Regions from separate parts of the Allobosea sp. RIT-PG3_2 genome, predicted to be linked through region 2. Evidence: predicted binding sites of a transcription regulator. Region 2 holds the regulator's gene; the other holds the start of a gene.
What was found. Region 2 encodes LexA, which represses DNA repair genes until DNA is damaged. Its sites were predicted from a motif close to TGTTCNNNNTGTGTTCNG; they were not measured.
Positions count from the first base shown of each region.

Region 1: a site for LexA is predicted at 3,370-3,387, ahead of AC2FAN_RS26915 (DUF763 domain-containing protein). Genes of this name have one in related genera too.

Region 1 covers NZ_JBXWCA010000016.1:905-5,605, reverse strand. Annotated here, with positions in the region: gene ku (non-homologous end joining protein Ku) at 1-251, shown strand, start outside; gene ku (non-homologous end joining protein Ku) at 252-1,094, opposite strand; gene AC2FAN_RS26925 (hypothetical protein) at 1,185-1,442, shown strand; gene AC2FAN_RS26920 (DNA-3-methyladenine glycosylase) at 1,506-2,051, shown strand; gene AC2FAN_RS26915 (DUF763 domain-containing protein) at 2,077-3,360, opposite strand; gene AC2FAN_RS26910 (hypothetical protein) at 4,070-4,393, opposite strand.
Region 2 covers NZ_JBXWCA010000005.1:319,712-324,412, reverse strand. Annotated here, with positions in the region: gene moaC (cyclic pyranopterin monophosphate synthase MoaC) at 1-210, shown strand, start outside; gene AC2FAN_RS17245 (molybdopterin molybdotransferase MoeA) at 268-1,479, shown strand; gene lexA (transcriptional repressor LexA) at 1,561-2,277, shown strand; gene AC2FAN_RS17235 (ComEC/Rec2 family competence protein) at 2,271-4,487, opposite strand; gene gltX (glutamate--tRNA ligase) at 4,696-4,701, shown strand, end outside.

The DNA.
Region 1 (4,701 bases), on a different contig from region 2:
TCGCCGGCATCCGGAAGGTCGATCCCGAAGCGGATATGCGCTCGCTGATGGAGAAATTGATCAAGAATCGTACCAAGGACTGGTCGCCCGAATTGGCCCAGGATCCGGTGCAGGACGAACTTCTCGAAATCATCAACGCCAAGCAGAAAGGCCGTAAGGCGCCCAGGAAAAAGGTCGATCAACCGAGCGAGAGCAATGTCGTCAGCATTATGGACGCGCTCAGGAAGAGTCTCGAACCACGCAAGACATAATCAGCCAGCCTTGCGCTGGGGCTGGCCTTTGGCCTTGCTTGCGGCTTTCGATTTTGCCGCCGGCTTATCGTTTGTTTTGGCGCTCTGGCGCAAGGCATCCAGCAAGTTGACCACCTTTGAGGGTTCTTGGCGCTTTGGAGGCCTGATCTTCCGCCCTTCGATCTTGGCTTTGACTAACTCGGCGAGCGCAGCCTCGTAACGATCATCGAAGTTCTTCGGATCGAATTCACCGGCCTTCGTCTTAATGATGTGCTCAGCAAGTTCGAGCATCTCGCCCTCGATCTTAATCTTGGGAATGTCGCTGAATGCCTCTTCGGCCGACCGCACTTCATAGTCGAAATTCAGTGTCGTGGCGATGAGGCCTTCGCCGTGCGGCCTGATCAGAATCGACCTCATGCGGCGGAAGATCACTGTTCGCGCCAAGGCGGCACTCTTCTGAGCAGCCATGGAGTCGCGAATGAGGTTGAAGGCTTCGGACGCGACGGGCGTACTAGGCGCAACATAATAGGGCCTGTCGAAAAAGACGTCGTCGATCTCGTCACACGGTAAAAATGTAGCGACGTCGAGGGTCTTGTCGCTTTCGGGGATAGCATCGGCGATCTCATCCGGCTCAAGCACGATATAGTCCCCGGCGCCACGGTCATAACCCTTGACTTGATCTTCTTTCTCGACCGGCTTTCCCGTCACTTCGTCCACGAACTGTCTGTGCACCCGGTGTCCGGTTTTGCGATTGAGAGTGTGAAACGAGATGCGCTCGGCCGTGGACGCCGCGGTGTACAGAGCAACAGGACATGTCACCTCGCTGACCGTGAGGACGCCTTTCCAAATTGCGCGCGGAGCCATGCCACTGCCCTCAAAAGGAACACCCGAAAACCGAGCGAGGAACTACTCACCACATACGATAGTTCCAGCATTTGGCGTTGGAGGCCCAAAGTGTCGAATGATCCTGACGTCGTCATTGCCAAGGCGTTGAATGCGGGCCTGAGGCGCTTGCTGAGCGTCGCAATTCGTCAAGCCAATGAGGACGGGTCAGGGGGCCGTCGGTCAACCTTACGCCACGAACTGGATAGCGAGATAGAACGCTTGGTCGTTCGCAGCCACAACAACGATGATCCAGAGCTCACGATGGCCGTCCGTAACGGGCTTAAGCTGCTCGTCGATGCCGCTGATCGGGAGGCGGCCGACGCATGAGTCAGGAAGTATTTCGCGTGGAACAGGGTCTTCGTTCGCCAAACCTCTGACGAAAAGCCCGATATGATCGATAAATTGAACGAAATGGACGCGTTGCAGCTCGCTCCGCGCCTCATCGGCATGGATCTGACCGTCGATGGAGTGGGCGGAACGATCGTCGAGACCGAAGCCTATCTGGCTGACGATCCGGCGTCTCACAGTTTTCGCGGTCCCAGCATGGCAAACGTCGCGATGTTCGGGCCTGCTTGGCGCGCTTATGTTTATCGCTCCTACGGGCTGCACTGGTGCTTGAACATTGTTGCGACCGATCACGGGGCCGTATTGATCCGGGCCCTCGACCCGAAATATGGGCTGGACCAGATGCGAGCGCGCCGGGGTTCGACTCGACCTCTATGTTCGGGGCCCGGGCGCTTGGCCCAGGCCCTTGGCATAACCGCCGCTCACGATTGCCTTAGTTTAAGCGCGCCGCCGTTTTCGGTGATGGATCGCTCAGGCGAACCCGAGATTATCGCCGGCGTGCGGATCGGCATCTCTCGGGCCGCCGATCGCCCCTGGCGCTTCGGTCTGGCGGGCTCGCCGCATTTGAGCCGGCCGTTCCCGACGGGTTAGGGAAATGAGCGGCCGAGACGGCCAGTCAGTTAGCGCGAGTCGCTTGTTTGCTCGGTTCGTTGCTGTCGGCGAGCTCGTCGCGCTCCCAGCCGAAAACGCTTCGGCCGCCATATTCCGCCGAACGCCGCCACTCTTCGCGGACATATTCTTCCAGCGAGGGGCCTTCCACGAGGCCCTCCAATCGGCGGCTTTCCCGGTCGAGGCGCGCGATGGCGGCCAGCCGATCGTCCTGGCCTAGCTTTGCGCGTTCAACGGCCGATTTGAGAACCGAAATCGTCTGATCATAGATCTTGGTCGGAACGGCAAAAGGCTGACGGTCCTTGCCACCGTGAGCAAGCGAAAACCGGGCGGGGTCACTGAACCGGTACGGCGCTCCGTGGACGACTTCGGCAACCATCGCCAAAGAGCGTACCGTGCGCGCTCCAACACCGGGGACAAGCAGCAATTCCGAGAAGTCATGAGGCGCGCGATCGGCTGCAGCTGCGAGGGCACCATGAAGCCTTCGGGTAAGGACATCCTTCGGCCTGACGGCGTGGTGGGCGGGCATCACCAGATGAGGCAAGGCGAGCTGCGCGGGCGACAGCGCGGGCACTGCACGGCCTCGCTCCAAGGCAGTGTACTCGCGAACAATGGCGTCCGGTCCGACGTCACGAAGAATAGCGACCTGGCCATCACGAGAGGGGGCAGCTCGGGCATCGGTGAGATTGATGATCCTGCCCTGGCTCTCGCCATCGATGGCGGCGTGCGGCGCCTCGACAAAGCTTCCCAGACCCTCCGACTGCCAGTGGTAGCGGCGAGCGATGCCGCCATCACCGTTCATCCCTTGCTGAACAACTACCCATTGGCCGTCATCCGTGACGAAGAAGCCGTGTAGATAAAGATCGAAACCGTCCTGAACCGCTGCGCTGTCCACTTTGGCGACAAGACGACTGGCTTTAGCGAGCGCGTCTCCATCGAACCCGGTTCTGGCACCGATCTGCTGTAGCTCGAACGGCGTCTGCCTCGAATGGCGGCCCCTGCCGCCGCAGACATGTAGTCCCAGCTCGCCGGATAGCGGGGCGAGTCCACGCTTCAGCGCACCTATGACGCTCGTAGTGATCCCCGACGAATGCCAATCCATCCCCATCACAGCGCCAAAGGACTGAAACCAGAAGGGGTGCGCGAGCCGACGCAGCAATTCCTCGCGACCGTAATGGTGAATGATCGCCTCGCAGATGACCGCCCCCAATCTCGACATGCGTTGCCCGAGCCATCCCGGTACGCGGCCATGATGAAGCGGAAGATCGGCGCTGCCTGAACGGCGTGCCATGCGCTGCTCCCGAACGAAACAAGAACTGCGGTTCTATCTCAAAAAAGATCGTAGATAAACACGAGCGTCGCGCAGTTGTTCGGTCATTTAAACCCACGATGACGATTTTTTCCGATCGCACGCAACTGATCGTGAGCCCTGCAACGCCCCTATCGATAAGGAGTGTCCCGCGACTTAGCGATGACGCCTTCCAGGCCCACCGCGCAATCCAGCGTCGAAATTCGATGCGCCATGCTCGTAGAGTACGACTGCCTCACCGTCGAGGATGGCGCCGTACTCAAGCGCATCAAGAGCGACGCTGGGAAAACGGCCGATCTAATCGTGTTCGCCGGGGGCAATGATCCGGCCACCAGGGGCTCAGTTTGCCGGCCCATGCGGCCGCCATGGGCAAGACCCCTCACGCTGAAAAGCGGTGCTTAAATTCGCGTGCCTCTTAGTGTCCCCCCGCGCCGCTGACCGAACATACGGTAGCGTCCGTCGATGATCTCCTTCGGGAGGTCGCGATGTCGCGTCTACGCGGCTACGCCATGTCGAACCAGGTTGCGGCTGATGGGCCACAAAAAGGGGACAACGTTGCAGTCAGCCTGTCTCTCTCGCCCAGCAAAAATGGTGACGAGTACCGCCACGCTAGTGGTCCGCAACTGAGCGCAGCGAGCTTAACCGCCCCGGTCGCTTGAGCGGCGAGGTATGCGCACAGGGCGCCAACAAGCTATCTGGCGGCCCAGAAGCCCAGAACGACGCCTGCCGCCGCGGCCCAGCCCAGCGTCCGTAAGGGCCGGGCCCGAATTTCATCGAGGAGCAGCTGCTGAAGTTCACTCACGCGCTCGCCCGCGATATCGAACAACTCGTTATCGAATTCGTTTTCCGCGGCACCGGGCGTGACTGAAGTTTGCATCGAAAGCGGGTCGCTCGCCGGGAATGTACCCTCCAACGCATCGTGAAGTTCGGCGTCACGGCCCTTATTACGAGCAGCCTGACGTTGCGCACGTTGTTCGATCTTCAAGCTTGCGACTGCGGGGTTTTCGGCGGGCATGCTGCGGTCTTTCTTCGAGGGCTATCCCGATAACATCGGTAGATCGCACAAGTTCCAAACATGACAGCTATCGATTTCCTGGAACAGTGAGTGAACTCAGGCTTGTCATCCCTTCCGGTCTGCCGCGTCAGCCCACGGTCCAGCGCGGGAGGCCAATGCAAGGGCCTTTGCCTCTGGAACTGTCATGGCTGCACAATAGCTGCGGAGCCATCGTGGGGTCGCCTCTTCGTCATGAAGCCATCGAAGTACCCTTCTTTCAGGGGCGCCGATCAGCCGACTCAATTCCAAGGACGTTAGTCCGAGCGAGC
Region 2 (4,701 bases):
GAGGCGCTTCCGGGTGTGCGCGTGCGCGCCGAGGTCAAGATGACCGGCCAGACCGGCGTCGAGATGGAGGCGCTGACCGCCGTCTCGGTCGCCTGCCTCACCGTTTACGACATGGTCAAGGCGGTCGACCGGGCGATGCGGATCGAGAATATCCGGCTCGTGCACAAATCCGGCGGCCAGTCCGGCGACTACGACGCGAAGGCTGGTTAGAGGAGTGAGCATGATGTCGCCCGAAAACCGGTTCCCACTTTTCGGCATTATGCTCTAATGGCGCTCACCCCGGTCCCCGTCGCGCGCAAGGCGTTGCTCGACAGCATTCCGGGGCCGACCGGAACCGAGACCCTGCCGCTCGCCCAATGCGGCTGGCGCGTGCTCGGCGCCGACGTGAAGGCGCTGCGCACCCAGCCGCCCTTCGCCAACTCGGCCATGGACGGCTACGCGGTTCGCGGTGACGACATGGCGGAAGGCGTCAGCCTCGCCGTGATCGGCGAATCCGCCGCCGGCCGGGCTTTCGAGGGCGGCGTCGGGCCGGGCCAGGCAGTGCGGATCTTCACCGGCGCACCGATGCCGGCCGGCGCCGACACCATCCTGATCCAGGAAGATGCCGACGGCGTCGACAGCCCCGCGATCCGGGTGCGCGTGCCGCCGACCAAGGGCAAGTTCCTGCGCGCCGCCGGGCTCGATTTCCACGAAGGCGATGTCCTGTTGGCGGCCGGGCGCGTGCTCGACAGCGCCGCGCTCGGGCTCGCGGCGGCGATGGGGCATCCGGCTCTGCCGGTGCGGCGCAAGCCCCGCGTCGCGATCCTCGCCACCGGCGACGAATTGGTCGCTCCCGGCGAGCCCGTCGGGCGCGACCAGATCGTCGCCTCGAACTCGTTTTCACTCGCCGCGCTGGTCGAGAAAGCCGGTGGCGCTCCCCTCGATCTCGGTATCGCCCGCGACGATCATGCCGATCTCGCCGCCAAGATCGGACAGGCCGAGGCCGCCGATGCCGATGTGCTGATCACGCTCGGCGGCGCCTCCGTCGGCGCCCATGACCTCGTGCAGGAGGCTCTGACGCGGGCGGGCATGGAGCTCGGCTTCTGGAAGATCGCGATGCGGCCCGGCAAGCCGATGATGACCGGCCGGCTCGGCCGCATGGTCGTGGTCGGCCTGCCCGGCAATCCGGTCTCCTCGATCGTCTGCGGCCACCTTTTCGTGCTGCCGCTGATCGAGGCTTTGCTCGGCATGGCCGATGCGGATCGGGACCGGAGCATCCCGGCCGTCCTGGGACGCGACATGCCGGGGAATGACGAACGCGAGGATTATCTGCGTTCCGAGCTGGCGTTGACCCCGGAGGGATGGGTGGCGACGCCTTTCGGCCGGCAGGATTCCTCGATGCTCGGCACGCTGGCGCGAGCCCAGGCGCTGACGATCCGCCCCGCCTTCGCCGACGCGGCCAAAACGGGCGATCCCTGCCGGATCCTGCCGCTGCGGTAGGCCGCTTGCGGAACACAAGCAGAACGCGTATGGTGTTCGTGCTTTGTTTCGAATCTGCGCTTTGAGGGGCTGGCGGCAACCATGCTGACACGCAAGCAACACGAACTCCTGCGCTTCATCCAGGAACGCTTGCGCGAGAGCGGGGTGCCGCCCTCCTTCGACGAGATGAAGGACGCGCTCGATCTGCGCTCGAAATCCGGCATCCACCGGTTGATCATGGCGTTGGAGGAGCGCGGCTTCATCCGCCGCCTGCCCAACCGGGCGCGCGCGCTCGAAGTCATCAAGATGCCCGATGGTCTCGGCGCTCCGCAGCAGCGCCCCCGCTTCAGCCCGGCCATCGTCCAGGGCGGTCTCGGATCGCAGCCCAGCCTCGGCAAGCCACGCCCGGGTTCCGGAGCCGATGAGGACAGCCGTTCCTCCATCGCGATTCCGGTCATGGGGCGCATCGCCGCCGGCACGCCCATCTCGGCGATCCAGAGCCGCAGCCACACCGTCTCACTGCCGCCCGACATGCTCGGCTCCGGCGAGCATTACGCGCTCGAAGTGCGTGGCGATTCGATGGTCGAGGCCGGCATTCTCGACGGCGACACGGTCGTCATCCGCAGGCAGGACACGGCCAATACCGGCGATATCGTCGTGGCGCTGATCGACGACGAAGAGGCTACCCTCAAGCGGCTGCGCAAGCGCGGCTCCTCGATCGCGCTCGAAGCGGCGAACCCGGCCTACGAGACCCGCGTGCTCGGACCGGACCGGGTCAAGATCCAGGGCCGTCTCGTCAATCTGATGCGGCGCTACTGAAGCCGTTCGATGTCGGCGTCGCTGTCGACGGACACCGATGCCGGGTTGGTGGGCGGCTGATTGTTGGCCCGCGGCGCGGGCTGCGGCTGCTCGCGGCGGCGGCTCCAGGGACGGTCTGCGGCGCCCTGCTCCGAGACATGGCTGCTCCAGCCTGTCGCTGTTCGATAGAGCGAGGTCGCCCCGTCGCGGCTCAGCGCGCCACGGCTGATCAACCTCGCCTTGCAGGCGCCGCTCCAGGGAATCGCGGTGACGACGAGGTCGGCGCGGAGGCAGTCCTCGATGATTGCGAGCCGATCGCGCGTGTAAGACACGGTGCGCTGATCGGCCGTGCGGCCGATGCAGCCCAGGGTGTCGCAAACGATGCCGGCCCGCAGCGTCGGATCATCCGGCGAGCGGCTGTCACCATCGGACGCGAGCCATTGTTGCAAGACAAAGCGGCTGGGCTTTCCGGCGATGGCCAGCCGGCCATCGGCGCCGCGCAGCGCGAGGCCGGAGCCGTCGCGTTCGATCAGGATCTCCGGACGCTCGGGCTTGCCGGCGACGGCGACGCCGAACATCAGCGGGATGGCCGCGAGCCAGCGCCAGGCCGTTGTCCAGAGCGTCAGCCAGAGCAACGCCAGAACGAAGCAGACGAGCACGGCGGGACCGAAGGCCGCGATCATCACCGTTGAATGGTCGATGGCCGCGACCCAGTGCGCCACCTTCAGCACGACATCCGAGGCGAGCCCCATCAGCGCCCAGGCCGGCCAATCCAGCCCGAAGGGATAGGCCAAAACGCCGAAGACCGCCGCCGGCATGACGAAGAGCGAGACGAAGGGCAGCGCCATGGCGTTGCCGAGCAGGCCGAAGGGATTGAAGGTCTGGAAGTGATAGGCGCCGAAGGGCGCGGTCGCCGCCGTGGCGAGCAGGGTGGTGACGACGATGCCGAGCGCTGCGGTCCAGAGCGGGCCGACAGGCCAAGGCAGAACTGGCGGAGGCCGGGCACGGTCCCGCCGCTCCCAACGTTCGGCGAAGGCGATCAGTGCCGCGACCGCGCCGAAGGACATCTGGAAGCTCGGCCCGAGCAGCGCCTCGGGCTCGCGCAGCAGCACGATCATCGCAGCGAGCGCGAGGTTGCGCATGCTCAACGCCGCGCGGTCGACCAGGATGGCGCCCAGCATCACCAGCGTCATGATCAGCGAGCGTTCGGTCGCGACGTCACTGCCCGAGAAGATGCAGTAGGCGGTTGCACCGAGCATGGCGGCTACGGCGGCGAGCTTCTTGACCGGCCAACGCAATGCGATCGTCTGCGAGATCGCCAGCAGGGCTCGCACCAGCCAGAAGATCGTGCCGGCAGCGAGCACCATGTGGAGCCCCGAGATCGAGACGATATGGTAGATGCCGGCGGCGCGCAGGTCGTTGTTGGTCGCCTCGGTGATCAGCCCGCGCTTGCCCGTGACGAGCGCGGCCGCCACCGCGCCGCCCTGCCCGCCGCCGGCCTCGGCGATGCGCCGGGTCAGGGCGTTGCGGGCCTTGTCGATCGCCACATCGATCGCCAGACGCGTCGGCATCGGATAGGGCGGCGGCGCCAAAGCGAGCTTGCCGGATATGCTGCCGACAGCTCCGATTCCCTTGAAGAAGGCGTCGCGGCCGAAATCATAGCCGCCCGCCCGCGCCGGCCCCGGCGGAGGCAGCAGCCGGGCGGTCGCGACGATATGGTCCCCGGGCGCGACGGAGCCGGCGCGGATGTTGACGCGCACCCGTTTCGGGCGCTCACCCTCCGGCACGCCTGCGAGGTCGGTCACCAGCACGACGATGCGGGCGCCGTTGTCCCTTGCCTCCACCGTTTCGACATAGCCTGTCAGCTTGCCGATCCGCGGCCGCTCCAGCATCGGTGCTGATATGTCGGCAGTACGCCAGACCCCCGCCGCGAAGCCGGCAAAAGCCGCGGCTGTGGCGAGGCAAGCCATTGATGGGAGGCGATGGAAGCGCAGGGCAAAGGCAAGTCCGATGCTCAGGACGAGGCCAAGCAACGGCGCCCACAAAGCCGGCTCACGATCTGCCGCGAAATAAAACACGATGCCGGCGCCCATCGCCACGGGCAGCCACAGGAACGGGCGGCGGCGCTCGGCCTCCAGCGCGAGGGCACGGCCGAACTGCGCCTGCCAGCCCTGCAACCAGGCATCGAAGCGCACCGGCGCCAGCCAGGATGGCCGCAAACGCAGAGGCACGGCGCCAACGCGGGCGCCGCGCCGTTCCCCCTGCCCTGACGGCCCCGGCTGCATCGCCTGCCCCATCCCCATCGGCATTGCGATTTGACCGCTTAACCTTTCCGGCCAAGCCATGTTACAGGGCGCGCGCCGGTTGTCATGTCATGACCTGCGCCATTTCCCACGTTTACCCCGGGCGGTTTTCCCCGCCCGGCCGGAGTCGCCTCCCATGAGC